3 regions of the Orenia sp. genome follow, and region 3 is predicted to be linked to each of the others. Evidence: riboswitches for the same ligand, from Rfam matches in the RefSeq annotation. Region 3 holds a riboswitch; each other region holds the start of a gene.
The links. A riboswitch is a leader RNA that binds a small molecule or an ion and turns the genes downstream of it on or off. The one in region 3 is predicted to bind S-adenosylmethionine.
Positions count from the first base shown of each region.

Region 1: another riboswitch for S-adenosylmethionine. It lies ahead of ACTCDL_RS04500 (methionine ABC transporter ATP-binding protein); the one in region 3 lies ahead of ACTCDL_RS12440 (DUF6485 family protein).
Region 2: another riboswitch for S-adenosylmethionine. It lies ahead of metK (methionine adenosyltransferase); the one in region 3 lies ahead of ACTCDL_RS12440 (DUF6485 family protein).

Region 1 is NZ_JBSQYM010000027.1:12,832-18,002, forward strand. It holds gene ACTCDL_RS04490 (amino acid permease) at 1-1,169, shown strand, start outside; gene ACTCDL_RS04495 (TIGR03905 family TSCPD domain-containing protein) at 1,257-1,496, shown strand; SAM riboswitch class I at 1,565-1,653, shown strand; SAM riboswitch class I at 1,952-2,118, shown strand; gene ACTCDL_RS04500 (methionine ABC transporter ATP-binding protein) at 2,198-3,253, shown strand; gene ACTCDL_RS04505 (methionine ABC transporter permease) at 3,225-3,896, shown strand; gene ACTCDL_RS04510 (MetQ/NlpA family ABC transporter substrate-binding protein) at 4,018-4,830, shown strand; gene ACTCDL_RS04515 (MetQ/NlpA family ABC transporter substrate-binding protein) at 4,916-5,171, shown strand, end outside.
Region 2 is NZ_JBSQYM010000126.1:62-5,232, reverse strand. It holds gene ACTCDL_RS11835 (NAD(P)/FAD-dependent oxidoreductase) at 1-130, shown strand, start outside; gene ACTCDL_RS11830 (YuzB family protein) at 192-407, shown strand; gene ACTCDL_RS11825 (polysaccharide deacetylase family protein) at 487-1,494, opposite strand; gene sfsA (DNA/RNA nuclease SfsA) at 1,742-2,440, shown strand; SAM riboswitch class I at 2,543-2,644, shown strand; gene metK (methionine adenosyltransferase) at 2,771-3,952, shown strand; gene ACTCDL_RS11810 (DUF5610 domain-containing protein) at 4,091-4,675, opposite strand.
Region 3 is NZ_JBSQYM010000139.1:2,514-7,684, forward strand. It holds gene thiI (tRNA uracil 4-sulfurtransferase ThiI) at 1-167, shown strand, start outside; gene ACTCDL_RS12425 (hypothetical protein) at 257-520, opposite strand; gene ACTCDL_RS12430 (L,D-transpeptidase family protein) at 673-1,614, shown strand; gene ACTCDL_RS12435 (ABC transporter substrate-binding protein) at 1,636-3,024, shown strand; SAM riboswitch class I at 3,085-3,198, shown strand; gene ACTCDL_RS12440 (DUF6485 family protein) at 3,262-3,471, shown strand; gene ACTCDL_RS12445 (O-acetylhomoserine aminocarboxypropyltransferase/cysteine synthase family protein) at 3,498-4,697, shown strand; gene ACTCDL_RS12450 (protein kinase domain-containing protein) at 4,792-5,171, opposite strand, start outside.

The DNA of each region.
Region 1 (5,171 bases), on a different contig from region 3:
TAGCTGCAATTATGCTAAGAGACTTAAATGTACTTGCGCCATTAATTACAATGTTCTTTTTAATCACCTATACTATGATTAATGTAGTGGTTTTAATTGAACAGAGCTTACAGTTAGTTAGCTTTAGACCAATGTTTAGGATACCAAATTTTGTTTCGCTACTAGGTGCTTTGGGATGTATCTTTGCGATGTTTATCATCAATCCTAGCTTTAGTATAATAGCAGTAGTAATTGTTTTAGTAATTCATGGTCTTTTATTAAGACGCCACCTAAATGCTCCTTTTGGTGATGTTAGAAGTGGTTTATTTGAGGCATTAGCTGAATGGGCAGCTAAAAAGGTGCATGATTTAGCTGTACATCAAGAGAGAACCTGGAAAGCAAATCTACTCTTACCAATTGAGAATACAGCTTGGTTGGACAAGTCTTATAAATTTGTTAAAAATATCTGTTATCCAAAGGGTTTTTTGAAGATAATAGGGCTTGCTGATAAGGAAGATAAGGACAGGTTAATTGATGAACTATCAGATTTTACTGAAGGAATTAGAAAGAAAGGGATATTTGCTTCATGGACAGTGATTACAGTCTCAGAGTTTAGTGAGAATTTAAAGGCTGGGATTCAGACCTTTGGAAGTACCTTCTTTAAACCAAATATCATCTTATTACAGATGCCAGAAGATCCAAAACGTGAAGATGATATGAAAGAGCTGATTAAGATATGCCGTCAAAATGAGATTGGAGTGCTATTATTTGATGAGCATCCAGTTAAAGGAATGGGTAAAGAGGAGGATGTGAATCTCTGGTTTGAAAATCAAGGACCTAAGTGGGACCTAGATATGGAGTTAGATAACCAGGATTTAGCTGTATTAATAGCCTATAAGCTTAAACTCAATTGGGAAGCAAACCTAAGAATGATTGCAGAGCTTGAGAATCAAGAGTATGATGAAGATGCCAAAGAATACTTACGTCTGGTAGCAGAAATGGGCAGAATTCCTAATGTCAATGTATTTGCCAAAAAGCCTGAAGCTTATGATGAACTGCCAAAAGCAGATTTGCAGGTGATACCCTTACCAGAAGAGATTGATTTTGAAGAGTTGAGGGAATATAAGGATAAATTTAGGTCTTCTTGCTTATTTACCTTAGATTCAGGTGATGAGAGTGCACTAGCTTGATAACTTCTAATAAATCTGATATTAGTTGATTTATTATTTAACTCTCTGGTATAATTTAATCAGTTAATAATTTAGGAGGTCGTTAGAATGCAAGTCTTTAAAACAAGTGGAGTATGTGCCAGAGAGATTAGATTTAAGATTAATGATGCAAAGGTTATTGAGAAGGTAAAGTTTATTGGGGGTTGTAATGGTAATCAGTCAGCTATTTCGGCTTTAGCAGAGGGGCAGACTGTTGAGTATGTAGCTGATAAATTAGCAGGAATTGAATGTCGCAATGGAACCTCTTGCCCTGACCAGCTAAGTAAGGCTTTGAAAGATTTGCTATAAGCAATTTTTCAAAAGCTGTTGACAAATGATAAATAAATTGATATGATACTAATAACTTAAATAAGTAACTCTTATCGAGAGAGGTGGAGGGACCGGCCCTATGAAACCCAGCAACCCCCCTGCAAGGGGAAAGGTGCTAATTCCTGATAGATAAGAGAAGACGGTAAAACTTCTTCTCTTATAGAGAAGAAGTTTTTTGGTTAAATATAGGAATTAATAAAAAAGGTTCAACAACGGACTTTGTGATTACAAGTAATAATAATTTTAAATTATTATCTAGCTACGGGTTTTAACCCGTAGTCTATACAAAATCTATGGTAGCACCACAGGTTAAAACCTGTGGCTAAGAGTGTAATAATATATTTTCACAAAGGTTGAGGAAGACCTATAAAAAAGTATAAGTAACAAGTTTTTGCTAATTGCTCGTCACTTAGTACTTGTCACTGTTATACAGATTCTTATCAAGAGAGGTGGAGGGACTGGCCCAATGAAGCCCAGCAACCGGTAGTACGCTGAGTCTGAGTTTAAGATTAAGTTTGAGTTAAGATATGGTTCTTACTTAGACTTATACTTATAATAAAACTCAATTTCTATGGCGGTGCTAATTCCTGATAGATAAGAGAAGGGATTAAAAATATTATCCCCTCTTCTCTATTAGGCAGAAGAGGGGAATTCTTTTAATAAGGAGAGAAGGAAGTATTATGATTACGATCAATAATTTAACAAAGGTTTATCAGAGTAAGGATAAGCAAGTAGTGGCTTTTGATAATATTAATCTAGAGATAGATGAGGGAGAAATCTTTGGAGTAATTGGACCAAGTGGTGCAGGAAAGAGCACTCTAATTCGTTGTCTTAACCTACTAGAAGAGCCAACATCAGGAGAGGTTATTATAGATGGTCAAGATATTACTAAATTAAGTAACCATAAATTGCGTGAAGCCAGAAAAGAGATGGGAATGATCTTTCAAAGGTTTAATCTACTTAAATCAAGGACTGTAGCTGATAATGTGGCCTTTCCTTTAGAGATTGCAGGTAAGACTAAGAGGGAGATTGCTATTAAAGTAGCAGAATTGTTAGAGTTGGTCGGTCTATCTGATAAAGCTAATAACTATCCTAGTCAACTTAGTGGAGGGCAACAGCAGAGAGTAGGTATTGCTAGAGCTTTGGCAAATGATCCTAAGGTATTGCTCTGTGATGAAGCTACTTCAGCTTTAGATCCTGAGACTACTCACTCTATCTTGGAACTTTTAAAAGAGATTAATGATAAGTTGGGGATTACTATCGTAATCATAACCCATGAGATGGAAGTGATTAAAGAGATATGTACCAAGGTTGCAGTTCTAGATAAAGGAAGTATTGCTGAGCATGGTGATGTAATTGATATCTTTACTAATCCGCAAGCAGAGGTTACTAAGAGATTTATCGAGAGGGTAATCAATGCAAATGTTCCAGAGGAGTTGTTATCTAGAGTAACTGTGGCTAATCCAGACAAGGGTAGATTGGTTAAGGTATCTTTTATCGGTGAATCAGCAGGAAAGCCAATGATTTCGGAATTGGTGCATAACTTTGCAATTGATGCCAATATACTTTATGGTAACATAGATAAGATTCAAGGAACACCTTTTGGAACATTAATTATTGAATTAACCTGTGAGACTCCAGCATTAATAGAAGATGGAATTAATTATCTAATTGAAGAATTAGAGGTTAAAGTGGAGGTGATTGAGAATGAAGGAAGTGTTGTCTCTTCTAATTAAGGATAGTGGGCTCTTATGGCAAGGAATCTTACAGACATCTTATATGGTTTCAATCTCGATGCTCTTAGGAGCTTTATTTGGAATTCCTTTGGGAGTAGGAGTAGTCGTTAGTGAAGAAGGTAATATTTTAGAGAATAAAGCTATAAATTTGATATTGAGCACCTTTATAAATATCACTAGATCAATTCCTTTTATTATCTTGATGGTAGCTTTAATTCCCTTTACTAGAATAATAGTAGGGACTTCAATTGGAACTTCAGCAGCTGTTGTATCCTTGACAATTGGAGCTATACCCTTTATTGGAAGGATTGTAGAAGGTGCTTTAAAAGAAGTTGATAGTGGTGTCATAGAGGCAGCTCAAGCTATGGGTGCAAATCCTTGGGAGATTATCAGTAAGGTACTATTACCAGAGGCTTTACCATCTTTGGTCTTAGGGTTAACAATTACTGCTATTAGTTTAATTGGCTATTCAGCGATAGCTGGGGCGATTGGAGCTGGTGGCTTAGGAGATATAGCAATCCGTTATGGGTATCATCGCTTCCAGACTGATGTAATGATTAAAACAGTTGTGTTATTAGTGGTGATAGTTCAGATTGTTCAAAACTTAGGTAATTATTTAGCCAGAAGTTTAGACCACAGTTAAAGAAGATTGACAATGTACAATTGGCAATTTACAATTAATTTTTTAGAGAACTACTATTTAATGTCTTAATTGTACATTGTGTATTATAAATTGTAAATTAATACTTTGAGGAGGAGAGAAGATGAAAAGAAATTTACTTATTTTAATAGCTGTATTATTGGTAGGAGTATTGGCAGTTGGATGTGGAGGTAGTAAAGAAGCTAGTGTGAAGGCTGATAAGATTGTGGTAGGTGCTACACCAGTACCCCATGCTGAAATTTTAAATGATGTAGTAAAAGGTTTATTAGAGAAGGAAGGGATTACTTTAGAGGTTAAGGAGTTTACTGATTATGTTACTCCAAACTTAGCATTAGCAGATGGAAGTATTGATGCAAACTTCTTCCAACATGCTCCTTATTTAAATAACTTTGCCAAAGAGAGAGATTTAGACTTGGTTTCTGTTGCTAAGGTTCATGTTGAACCAATTGGACTTTATTCAAAGAAGATTGCTAAGCTTGAAGATTTAAAAGATGGTTCAGTAATTGCAATCCCTAGTGATGCAACTAATGAAGGAAGAGCCTTACTATTATTAGAATCTAAAGGTTTAATTAAATTAAGTGAGCAGGCTGGTTTAACAGCTACTCCAGTAGATATTGTAGATAATCCAAAGAATTTAGAATTTAAAGAGCTAGAAGCAGCTCAATTACCAAGAGTATTAAAGGATGTTACAGCTGCTATTATCAATACTAACTATGCTCTAGAAGCTGATTTAGTACCGACAAAGGATGCACTAATTATTGAAGGTAGTGAGTCACCTTATGCTAATATCTTAGCTGTTAGAGCAGAGGATAAGGATAATGAAACTATACAAAAATTAGTTAAAGCATTAAATTCTCCAGAAGTTAAAAAATATATCGAAGATAAATATAAAGGTGCTATTGTACCTGCATTTTAATTAAAATATTGGCTACTGACTATTAGTTGGTAGCCAATAAAAATATTATAAGACTATAAGATTACAAGTTAAGGAGGAATTAGTTATGAAGAAGAATATTAGTGTTTTTATAACCTTGTTGATTGCGATATTAGCATTGACTGCTTGTGGGACAAAGGAAGCTAGGATTGATAAGAAGGTAGTAATTGGGGTAACACCAGTTCCACATACTGCTATCTTAGAGAATGTAGTTAAGCCAATTTTAGCTAAGGAAGGGATTGAAATAGAGATAAAAGAGTTTACTGATTATGTTACTCCAAACTTAGCTTTAGCAGATGGAAGTATTGATGCTAATTACTTTC
Region 2 (5,171 bases), on a different contig from region 3:
TATTGTAATAGGAGATATGAGTAAGTCGGCTACTTTGCGAAAGGCTATTAGTCAAGGAATAGAATTAGCTGATTTAGACTTTACTGATGTATCAGTTTCAGAGTTAATAGAGATAATAAAGAGTAAGTAGTGAACCTTGACTCTTAATATTTACTTAGGAATCATCACTTATTAATTTTGGAGGTGAAATGATGGCAGTAGTAAGCTTTTGTGAAAATAACTTTGTCCATGGGGTTGAAGAATTAATTGATAGATTAGAAGAGCTTGATGATGTTAGTGTAGAAGTTGAAGCTTGCTTGGGATTTTGTGGTGACTGTGCTATGGGACCTTTTGCTTTAGTTGATGGAGAGCTTGTGCAAGCAGAGACAGCAGATGAATTGTATCCAAGGATTAAAGAAGAAATTTAATCCTCTACCTCGTCTTATAGACGGGGTTTTTAAATCTATTATTTATGTATTGCCAAGCCTTTAAAGGCTTGACTTATCATTATCTCCTATAAGCAGATAGTGATAATAAATCATCAACTGTAACCATTTCAATACCTTTATCTTGTAATGTTTCAATAATAGTTGGAAGTGCATTAATAGTTGGCATTAGACTCTGCCCCTTTCCTCCAGCAGAGTGGAAAAGAAGAATTGCACCTTCATGAATATCTGGTAATGTTCTGGCTAGTACCTCTTCTTTGCTTTTAGCTTTCCAATCTAAAGAATCTATAGACCAATGAATTACCTTATAGCCCATATTATTAAGTTGTTCTAAAGTAGAACTATTTGCAGCACCATAAGGTGGTCTCATTAGTTCAGGTCTCTTATTGATAATTTTTCTAATAGAGTTATCTGTATCACTCATATCCTTCTCTAATTCATTTTTAGTTAGAGTATTTAGATTATTATGCTCCCAAGAATGACTAGCAATAGTATGACCTTCTTCATATATTCTCTTAACTACAGCAGGGTTCTTTTCTACCCTCTGTCCAACTAAGAAGAAAGTAGCTTTTACATTATACTTCTTCAATACATCAAGTACTTGAGGAGTATATACTGGATCTGGTCCATCATCAAAGGTTAAAGCTACCTTCATAGTATGAGGCCCTTTACGGTATATTTTTTTAATATTTTCTTTTTGTTTGGGTTTTGCTATCACAATATCATTATTATTTGTCCAATTGGTATTGCTATATTTTGTATTAAAAGAACTATTAGAGCTTTTTCTCCCATCACTAGCTACCTTATTAAAATCATAAGAATTAGAACTTGTTTTTTTATTAGTAGAAGGTAGACTTAATGCTTGTCCAGAATAAATAATATTAGGATTACTAATATTATTAACTCTAATTAAATTAGAGATTGAAGTATTGAATTTTTGTGCAATTGTAAATAAAGAGTCACCTGACTGGATTCTATAGATTTCACTAGCATAACTACTTGCAGCTAATGCAAAGATTAGTATTGTTGATAATACAAGGGCAACTATATATTGTTTGTTTTTTATCACTTTCATATACCTCCTTTTTTAATTGGCTGTGATTAGAATAACACATGTCATCTCTAATCTCAATCTGTAAATAATGGGAAGATAAATACATTTTATAGAATTTAATAACAAATAACGGAAGAATTATGGTGATTAAAAAGAAAATTAAGATTTAGTAGAGAATTTTATAATCAACTTTGAGGTTAAGTAGGTTTAAAACTTAAGCTTATACTCAGACTTAAACTTAATAATGGAAGGAGCTAGGTATATGGCAAAGGTAGTAATGGATAGAGAACTTAAAGAAGGAAGATTAATTGTAAGAGAGAATAGGTTTGTAGCTAAAGTTGATTTAAAGGGAGAGGAAGTTAGGGCTTATGTCCCAAATCCAGGGCGGATGGAGGAGTTAATGATCCCAGGGACTAAAGTCTTTGTAGCTCATTACCCTAAAGCCAATCGGAAGACTGAGTATAGTTTATTATTAGTAGAGTATAATGATAAGTTAATATCTATAGATAGCCATTTGACTAATAGGTTGGTAGAGAATGCCCTCTTAGAAGGTGATTTGCTTCAATTTAGGGGTTATGAAGAGATTAAGCCAGAGTATACTTATGGTAATAGTCGCCTAGACTTTTATTTAAGAGGAAAGGGTGAGAAATGTCTAATTGAGGTTAAGTCTGCAACTTTGGTAGAAGAAGGAGTAGCTAAATTTCCAGATGCTCCAACTAAAAGGGGGAGACGCCATTTAGATGAATTAATTAAAGCACATCAGGAAGGTTACAGGGTAGCAGTAATCTTTATCATTCAAAGGGCTGATGCCTATAAGTTTACTCCCCATCAGAGAATAGATCTAAAGTTTGCTAAGAAATTGAAGGAAGCTGCTGAAAATGGGGTAGAAATTTATGCTTATAATTGTAATATAACTACTACAGAAGTCAGTATCAACCAAACAGTAGAGGTGGATGTATAAGGTCAACTGTGATCACGCAAAATATAAAGGGTGACTATTGACAAATATCTCTTAAAGTGTTAGACTAATGGAGATAATAAATTTATTAAAAAAAAGAATAATGATACATCAAGAGTAGTGGAGGGACAGGCCCTATGAAGCTCGGCAACCACCTGTAAAGGAAAGGTGCTAATTCCTACAAGGAGATACCTTGGGAGATGTTTAGGTTCTTATTAACTCATCTCTCCTTATAGGAGGGGTTTTTTTATTTTAAATCAAACAGTTAAGGGTGAGCAGAGTACACTATACACTGTAAACTATTTATTACATATTATTTAAGGAGGTAATTAAATGAGTAAGAGATATTTATTTACATCTGAATCAGTTACAGAGGGGCATCCAGATAAAGTAGCTGATCAGATTTCTGATTCTGTATTAGATTCAATTTTACAGGAGGATCCACAGGCAAGGGTTGCTTGTGAGACTACAATAACAACAGGTATGATCTTAATTTCTGGTGAGATTTCTACCAACTGCTATGTTGATATTCCTAAAATTGCTCGTAATGTAGTTAGAGAGATTGGTTATACTCGTGCTAAGTATGGTTTTGATGCTGAAACTTGTGCAGTATTGACTTCAATTGATGAGCAGTCTCCTGATATTGCTCAAGGTGTAGATGAGGCTTTAGAGGTTAAAGAAGGAAAAGAGAGTGAAGAGATTGGTGCTGGGGATCAAGGATTAATGTTTGGCTATGCTAGTAATGAGACTGAAGAGTTGATGCCATTACCAATTACTTTAGCCCATAAATTAGCTAGACGTCTAGCTAAGGTCAGAAAAGAGGAGGTTTTGGATTACTTAAGACCTGATGGTAAGACTCAGGTAACTATTGAGTATGAAGATGATAAGCCTGTAAGGATTGATACTATTGTTATTTCAACTCAACACCATCCAGAAGTAAGTTTGGAACAGATAAGGGAAGATATGATTGAATATGTAGTTAGGCCAGTGATTGATACTAATTTATTAGATGATCAGACTAGATACTTTATCAATCCAACAGGTCGTTTTGTAATTGGTGGACCACAAGGGGATGTAGGATTGACAGGGCGCAAGATTATAGTTGATACTTATGGTGGAATGGCTCGTCATGGTGGAGGAGCTTTTTCTGGAAAGGATGCTACTAAGGTAGACCGATCTGCTGCTTATGCTGCTCGTTATGTAGCCAAAAATATTGTAGCAGCAGGTTTAGCTGATAAATGTGAGGTACAATTATCTTATGCAATCGGTGTAGCTTATCCTGTATCTATTATGGTTGATACCTTTGGGACTGCCAAGATTGAAGAGAGTAAGATTGTAGAGCTAGTAAATAAGAATTTTGATTTAAGGCCAGGAAAGATTATTGAAACTTTGGATTTACGTAAGCCCCATTATCGTCAAGTGGCTGCTTATGGTCATTTTGGTCGCAATGATTTAGATTTACCTTGGGAGAGAACTAATAAGGTAGAGCAACTAAAAGCTGATGCTAGATTATAGAAAATAAAATAGAATGAATAAAATTAACCCTAGATGGATATCCATCTAGGGTTAATTTTATATCTTATAGGCTAAATAATGATTAAGTAGTCTAGTGGCTTAGAAAGATAGCATTAAGCCTGATATTTTCAAATTATTTTATTGTTTATGAAATTTCTGTTCTATTAATAGTTTACTGACAAATTTTTTGATTTCTTCTTCAATCTCAATAGATTTAAGGTCAGAAGGTTTCTTATCCTTTAATTCAATGTTATGTTTGGCAAACCAGTTGTCTAATTTTTCTATTATATGACTATAGGTATTATCAATTATCTCTTTTATGATTTCTTCTCCATGGAGGTTATCGATAGCTTCTTCATAACCTAGGGTAATTCCATGGTGAGATACATGATAAAAGTTATTTAATATAGCCATCTCATTAGCTGGGTTTTCTTCTTTATAGACTTCATACATTAATTTTAGGAAAGTAAAAACATTATCTGAGATATTATCTATTGAAAAGCTCCTATCGTTATTATCTTTAGGGTGATTATTTGGCTTAGAGTAAGTAATTTCATGATTATCAACTCTATGCTTGAAAGAGATATCTACAAAATCATTATTATGATGTTTATTATCTCTTGCTTTGTTTTTATTATTTTTATTTTTTTTTGAATTATTCTTACTTATTTTAGCAATTTTGCTGATTGCTTTAATAGGGTTAATCTTGTCATGTTTTTCCACAATAAATCCCTCCTTTTTATGGGAGTGTTATTATTATTATCGGATAATAATAATAATTGTTAATTTTAATTAATCTTGAAGAGCTTTGATTAAATAAAGTATGCTTTAATATTAATCGATAAGCTAAGATATTTCTATTATTTTTAAATTCTACTAACTAATGTTTCTAAGCTAAGTTTATGCAAATTATCTTGAGATTATTGAAGATTTATCTGTGGGAAAAATAATAAAATCACTTGACAAAGTGATCAATTAATATTATAATTTAGATAACGATAATCATTACTAACTAAGAATTGATAAATTCCTCCCCTTAGTTAAAATGGTTTTACTTAAGTAACAAGCCTCCCTTGTTATATATAATCGTTAAAAAGCTGGTATTTCGGATGATACCAGCTTTTTTTATTTTTTGAATAATATTATGTATTTGAATTGAAAATGAGGTATTATGGATATAGTGTGACACTTTAAGTTTTAGCTACGGGTTTTAACCCGT
Region 3 (5,171 bases):
CAATTCAACCATATGAAGATTGTTGTACAGTCTTTGTCCCAGAAAAACCCGCTACTAAAGCTACTCCAGAAGATGTGCAAGAAGGAGAGAAGGATTTACATATAGATGATTTGATTGAAAAGGCTATCGATGAGGTAGAGGTTATTACTATCAATCCATATAAGTAAAGGCAAGTACGAGTAAAGAATAATCAGTACTACCCAACCTCTAACTATCTAAAATATTTTAAGAGTAAGGAAGAATAGACATAAAATGGCTATTCTTCCTTTTTTAACTCATTGATTTCTAAACTAAGTTCTTTAATCTTTTTTTCTAATCTTTCATATTGCGAATTTCCGTTTTCATCAGTACCTAGACATTGTTCTTGGGCTGCAATTGTTAATATCGTCTGTCCAAGGGCTTCGAAAAAATTACCCAAAGAGTTTTGGGAATTGGCATCTAAATCATTAGCTAATATAACTCCAATTAATGTAGCTAGTACTGCCAAACTCTCTGGTGAGATTGAATCTAAACAGCACATATTAATAAGCCCCCTTTATAAGTTTATAATAGTATATGAGAACTTTTGCTTATCTGTTTAAAAAATTGATATTGTAAAGGAGCTAATTTGTATATTATAGGTGATTTTCACATAATTATTGATAAGATAATATATGAAAAGAGGTAATAAGATTGAAGTTAACAACAATGAGGATATTGCTCTTATCTTTACTAATTTCAACTTTAATTCTTCCTAATAGTTCAGCTAGAGAAGTCAATAACCATTGCAGTTGTCAATCTGTAAGACAACTTTCTTTACAAAATCCACTACTTAAGGGAGATGATATTTGGGAACTACAATCCCAATTAAAGGAGCTAGGCTTTTATCAAGGTGATTTAAATTCAACCTATGATTGGAAAACTTATTTAGCTGTTAGAAATTTTCAATACAACAGGGGATTAGAGGAGACTGGTATAGTAACTGATCAGACGTGGTTTAAATTAGGTGATGAATTGACTAAAGACTTACCATTAAAAGCAAGCAACAATAAGTTAGCTTTACCTAAAGGTGAAGTTTCTATTTTAGTAAATGGTTATAAACGCCAGATGACAGTCTATGCCAATGGAGAAGCATTTCATAGCTTTCCTGTAGCCATAGGCAAACCTTCTACTAAATCTCCTGTTGGTGAGTGGGCTGTGATTGCTAAAGATAAAGATTGGGGTGGTGGTTTTGGAGTTAGGTGGATGAGATTAAATGTCCCTTGGGGAATTTATGGGATACACGGTACTAACAAACCTGGTTCTATTGGAAGAGCTGCTAGCCATGGTTGTATTAGAATGTTCAATCGTGATGTTAAAGTACTTTTTGAGTGGGTGAAGGTAGGGACTAGAGTTAAGATTATTGGTACTAGAGATAGTGTGGAGATGAAATATAATATTGATCCTGGTAGAGTAGGTGAAGATGTCTTGATCTTGCAAGAAGAATTGAGAAAGCAGGGTTTTAATCCAGGTTATACCGACGGTAGGTTTGGAAAAGATAGCAAGGATGCCATGGAGGAGTTTAAACTTTTTTATGGTTTAAAGGATGACTTAGTTGCTGATGATAATACTTTTTATATTTTAAATATCAAGTAGAAGAGAGGAGGAAAAGAAGCATTGACTGAAAGTTCAAAGAAAACTTTAAATTGGAAGCTAATTATAGCTATCATGTTGGCTATTGCTATAGCAAGTGGGGGGATTACTTTCTATCTTAAGTATCAAAGTAGGTCTAAACCCTTTACTATTGATCCTGAAGTAATGATAAATCCCGATAAAGAATATCATGTTAGCTATTGGGATTATGATCTTTTGATAGGTCACGATGAAGATTATAAGCAGTTTCTCCAAGAGTCAATTGAACAGTTCAATAAGAAGTTTCATAATATCAAGGTTACCTATCAGCTATTACCTTTCTCTACGGGAGAAGAGAAGCTTAGGGAATCACTAAGTTTGGGTACTCCACCAGATATTTACGATGATATCTTCTCTAGTAAGCTAATTAGCAAAGAGTTACAGATACCTGTTAACCTTTTATTTGAAGAAGGTGATAGAGATAAGTATAGAGGGATATCGGCTTTAGTATATAATAATAAGATTTGGGGGTTACCTAACTGGCTAATTCCTCAAACTTGGGTAGCTAATCAGAAGATGTTAAATGCAAGTGGAGTGGATTTAATTAAAATCAAATCCCAGGGATGGAGCTGGGATGAATTTCTTCAGAGTGCTATTAAGGTTAAAGACTCACATGATGATGCTTATATTGTCTTTAATCCTTACAACTCAGAGATCTTTTATCAGTTACTGACTACTATGGAAGATGATAATTTACTCTCTGCCGATGGTAGTTCTTTAAATAGGCAGACTTTAATGACGATCTTTATTTTTCTAGATAAATTACGTAAAGAAAGGATATTTCCAAGGAAGATCAATAAGATGAATAAACGATTAATAGCAGGCTTGTGGGAAGGGGATGCTGGAATAATAGCACCTATCAATATCTTCTTATTAAATAATTTGCTTAAGCGAGATCACAAGGAGAGATATGTTGATATAAGCTTGTTACCTATTCCAAGTAATTCGAGCAATCATAAAGTACCGATAAAAGTTACCTCTCTACTTCTTTTTAGACAACAAGAGTATCAAGGAGATGATCATAGTAAAGCAGTCTACCAATTTGCTAAATTCATCAACCAAGAAAAGAATTTATATTTAGCTCAAAAATTGAAGGCTATACCTGCTTATCTACCTTTGCAAAGAAGTTGGCAAGATAGTGTCAAGTTAAGCAGTAATCTTAAAAAAGAGATGCTAAGTTATGTTGACAGAGGTGTCTATAGAAGTATAACTTCTAATTATGACTTAAAAGAAGGGCTGAATAAGATCATCGATAAACATTATCAAGAGTTTTGGTTGAAGACTATCAGTCCAGAGCAGGTGGTTGATGATATTATTAATGAAAATATAAATTATTTAAATCAAGGTAAACAACAAAAAGTTGAAGAAAATTAATAAGTAAACCTTGACAGGTTTACTTGCTTATGTTATTATTATAAAAAATAGAAAATATTAATCTTATCAAGAGTGGTGGAGGGACTGGCCCGATGAAGCCCGGCAACCAGTAGTAATTAGTTACTATGGCGGTGCCAATTCCAGCGATACCTTAAAGGTATTGAGAGATAAGAAGTGGTCTATAGAAATTTTAAACCTCTTCTTGGCGAAGAGGTTTTTTATTTAGGAGGAATAAAGTTGAGCACTAAACATTTTTGTAGTTGTGATAATTTAAAATGTAAGAATCACCCTAATAATCATTCTCTAGGTTGTGATCCTTGTATTAAGAAGAATCTTGCAGGTAATGAAATCCCTGATTGTTTCTTTAAACTGGTTAATGAAGATTTAAGTGAACTTAAGAGTTACAATTTAGGTGATTTTGCTAAATTCTATTTAGAAAATAGTTAATTATAATTTAAGGAGGAGTTAATAAAATGAGTAGTAGAGAAGGAAAATATGGATTTGAAACAGTTGCATTACATGGAGGTTATAGTCCAAAACAGGATAGTCAAAACTCAAGAGCAGTACCTATTTATCAGACGACTTCTTATGTCTTTGATGATGCAGACCATGCAGCTAGGTTATTTGCTTTAGAGGAAGCAGGTAATATCTATTCAAGAATTATGAACCCTACCCATGATGTATTTGAAAAGAGATTAGCAGAGCTAGAGGGTGGAGAAGCTGGACTAGTTACTTCGTCAGGTATGTCTGCGATTCATTTAACGGCGATTACTTTAGCTGAAGGTGGAGGGGAGATAGTATCATCTAAGTATGTATATGGAGGTACTTATAACTTATTTGATGTAACTTTACCTAAGTATGGAATTGATACTAACTTTGTTGATCCCCATGACCTTAATGCTTGGGAAGAAGCTATCACTGAAAATACTAAGTTCTTATATTTGGAGAGCCCAGGAAATCCTACTTTGGATATAGTAGATATCGAAAAAGTGGCAGAAATTGCCCATAAACATGATTTAAAATTAGTAGTTGATAATACCTTCTGTACACCATACTTATCTCGACCAATCGAATTTGGAGCTGATATTGTAGTCCATTCAGCTACTAAATATATCGGTGGTCATGGTAGCTCAATTGGTGGAATTATTGTAGGCCCTGCCGATTTTCTATTAAAAGCAAGAGTAGAAGGTTATCGTGATATTGGACCCGCAGCAAGCCCTTTCAATACATGGTTATTCATTCAAGGTTTAGAGACTTTAGCACTTAGAATGGAGCGACACTCTGAAAATGCATTGCAGGTAGCTCAATGGTTAGAAGCTCATCCTCAGGTAGAATGGGTTAGGTATCCAGGTTTAGAGAGCCACCCACATCATGAGCTTGCTAAGAAGCAACAAAAAGCCTTTGGTGGAATGTTATGCTTTGGAATTAAAGGTGGAGTGAAAGCTGGTAAGGAATTGATTAATAATGTGGAGTTATGTTCATTATTAGCCAATGTTGGAGATGCTAGAACTTTAATTATTCATCCAGCTTCTACTACTCATGAACAGTTATCAACAGAAGACCAGCTAGCAGCAGGTATTACAGATAATTTAATTAGAGTATCTGTAGGAATTGAAAGAGTAGAGGATATTATTGCTGATTTAAAGCAGGCTTTGGAGAAGGTAAATGGTTAAAAAATAAAAACTTAAATACAATAAAAAGACTCTAGTAACAACTTTGTTACTAGAGTCTTTTTATGCTCTTATATATTAATCATCCTCATGATTTTTAAACTAAAGGGTTCAAAGCTTTAATAAACTCTTTTGCAGATTGATACCTCTGCTCAATATTAGGGTGATAGGCTTTGAATAAAACCTCTTTTAAATCATCCTCCAGTGATTCTAGGTCATCTATTCTTGGCTTTGAAACGACTCCATTGATTAAATAAATACACATACTTGCTGCTACAGATAGGTCATTTATTTTATATCTCTGGTTTTTTTCTGAGTTTAGAGGTTTTGCTAGCCCAAAATCGATCAATTTTATCCTATTTGGGTTATCATTCATAATCAGTATATTTTTAGGTAAGAGATCATGATGAGCAAATCCTATTTGATGAAGACGTTGTAAACCTTCTAAGATATTTAATGTGATAAGAATAGCATCTT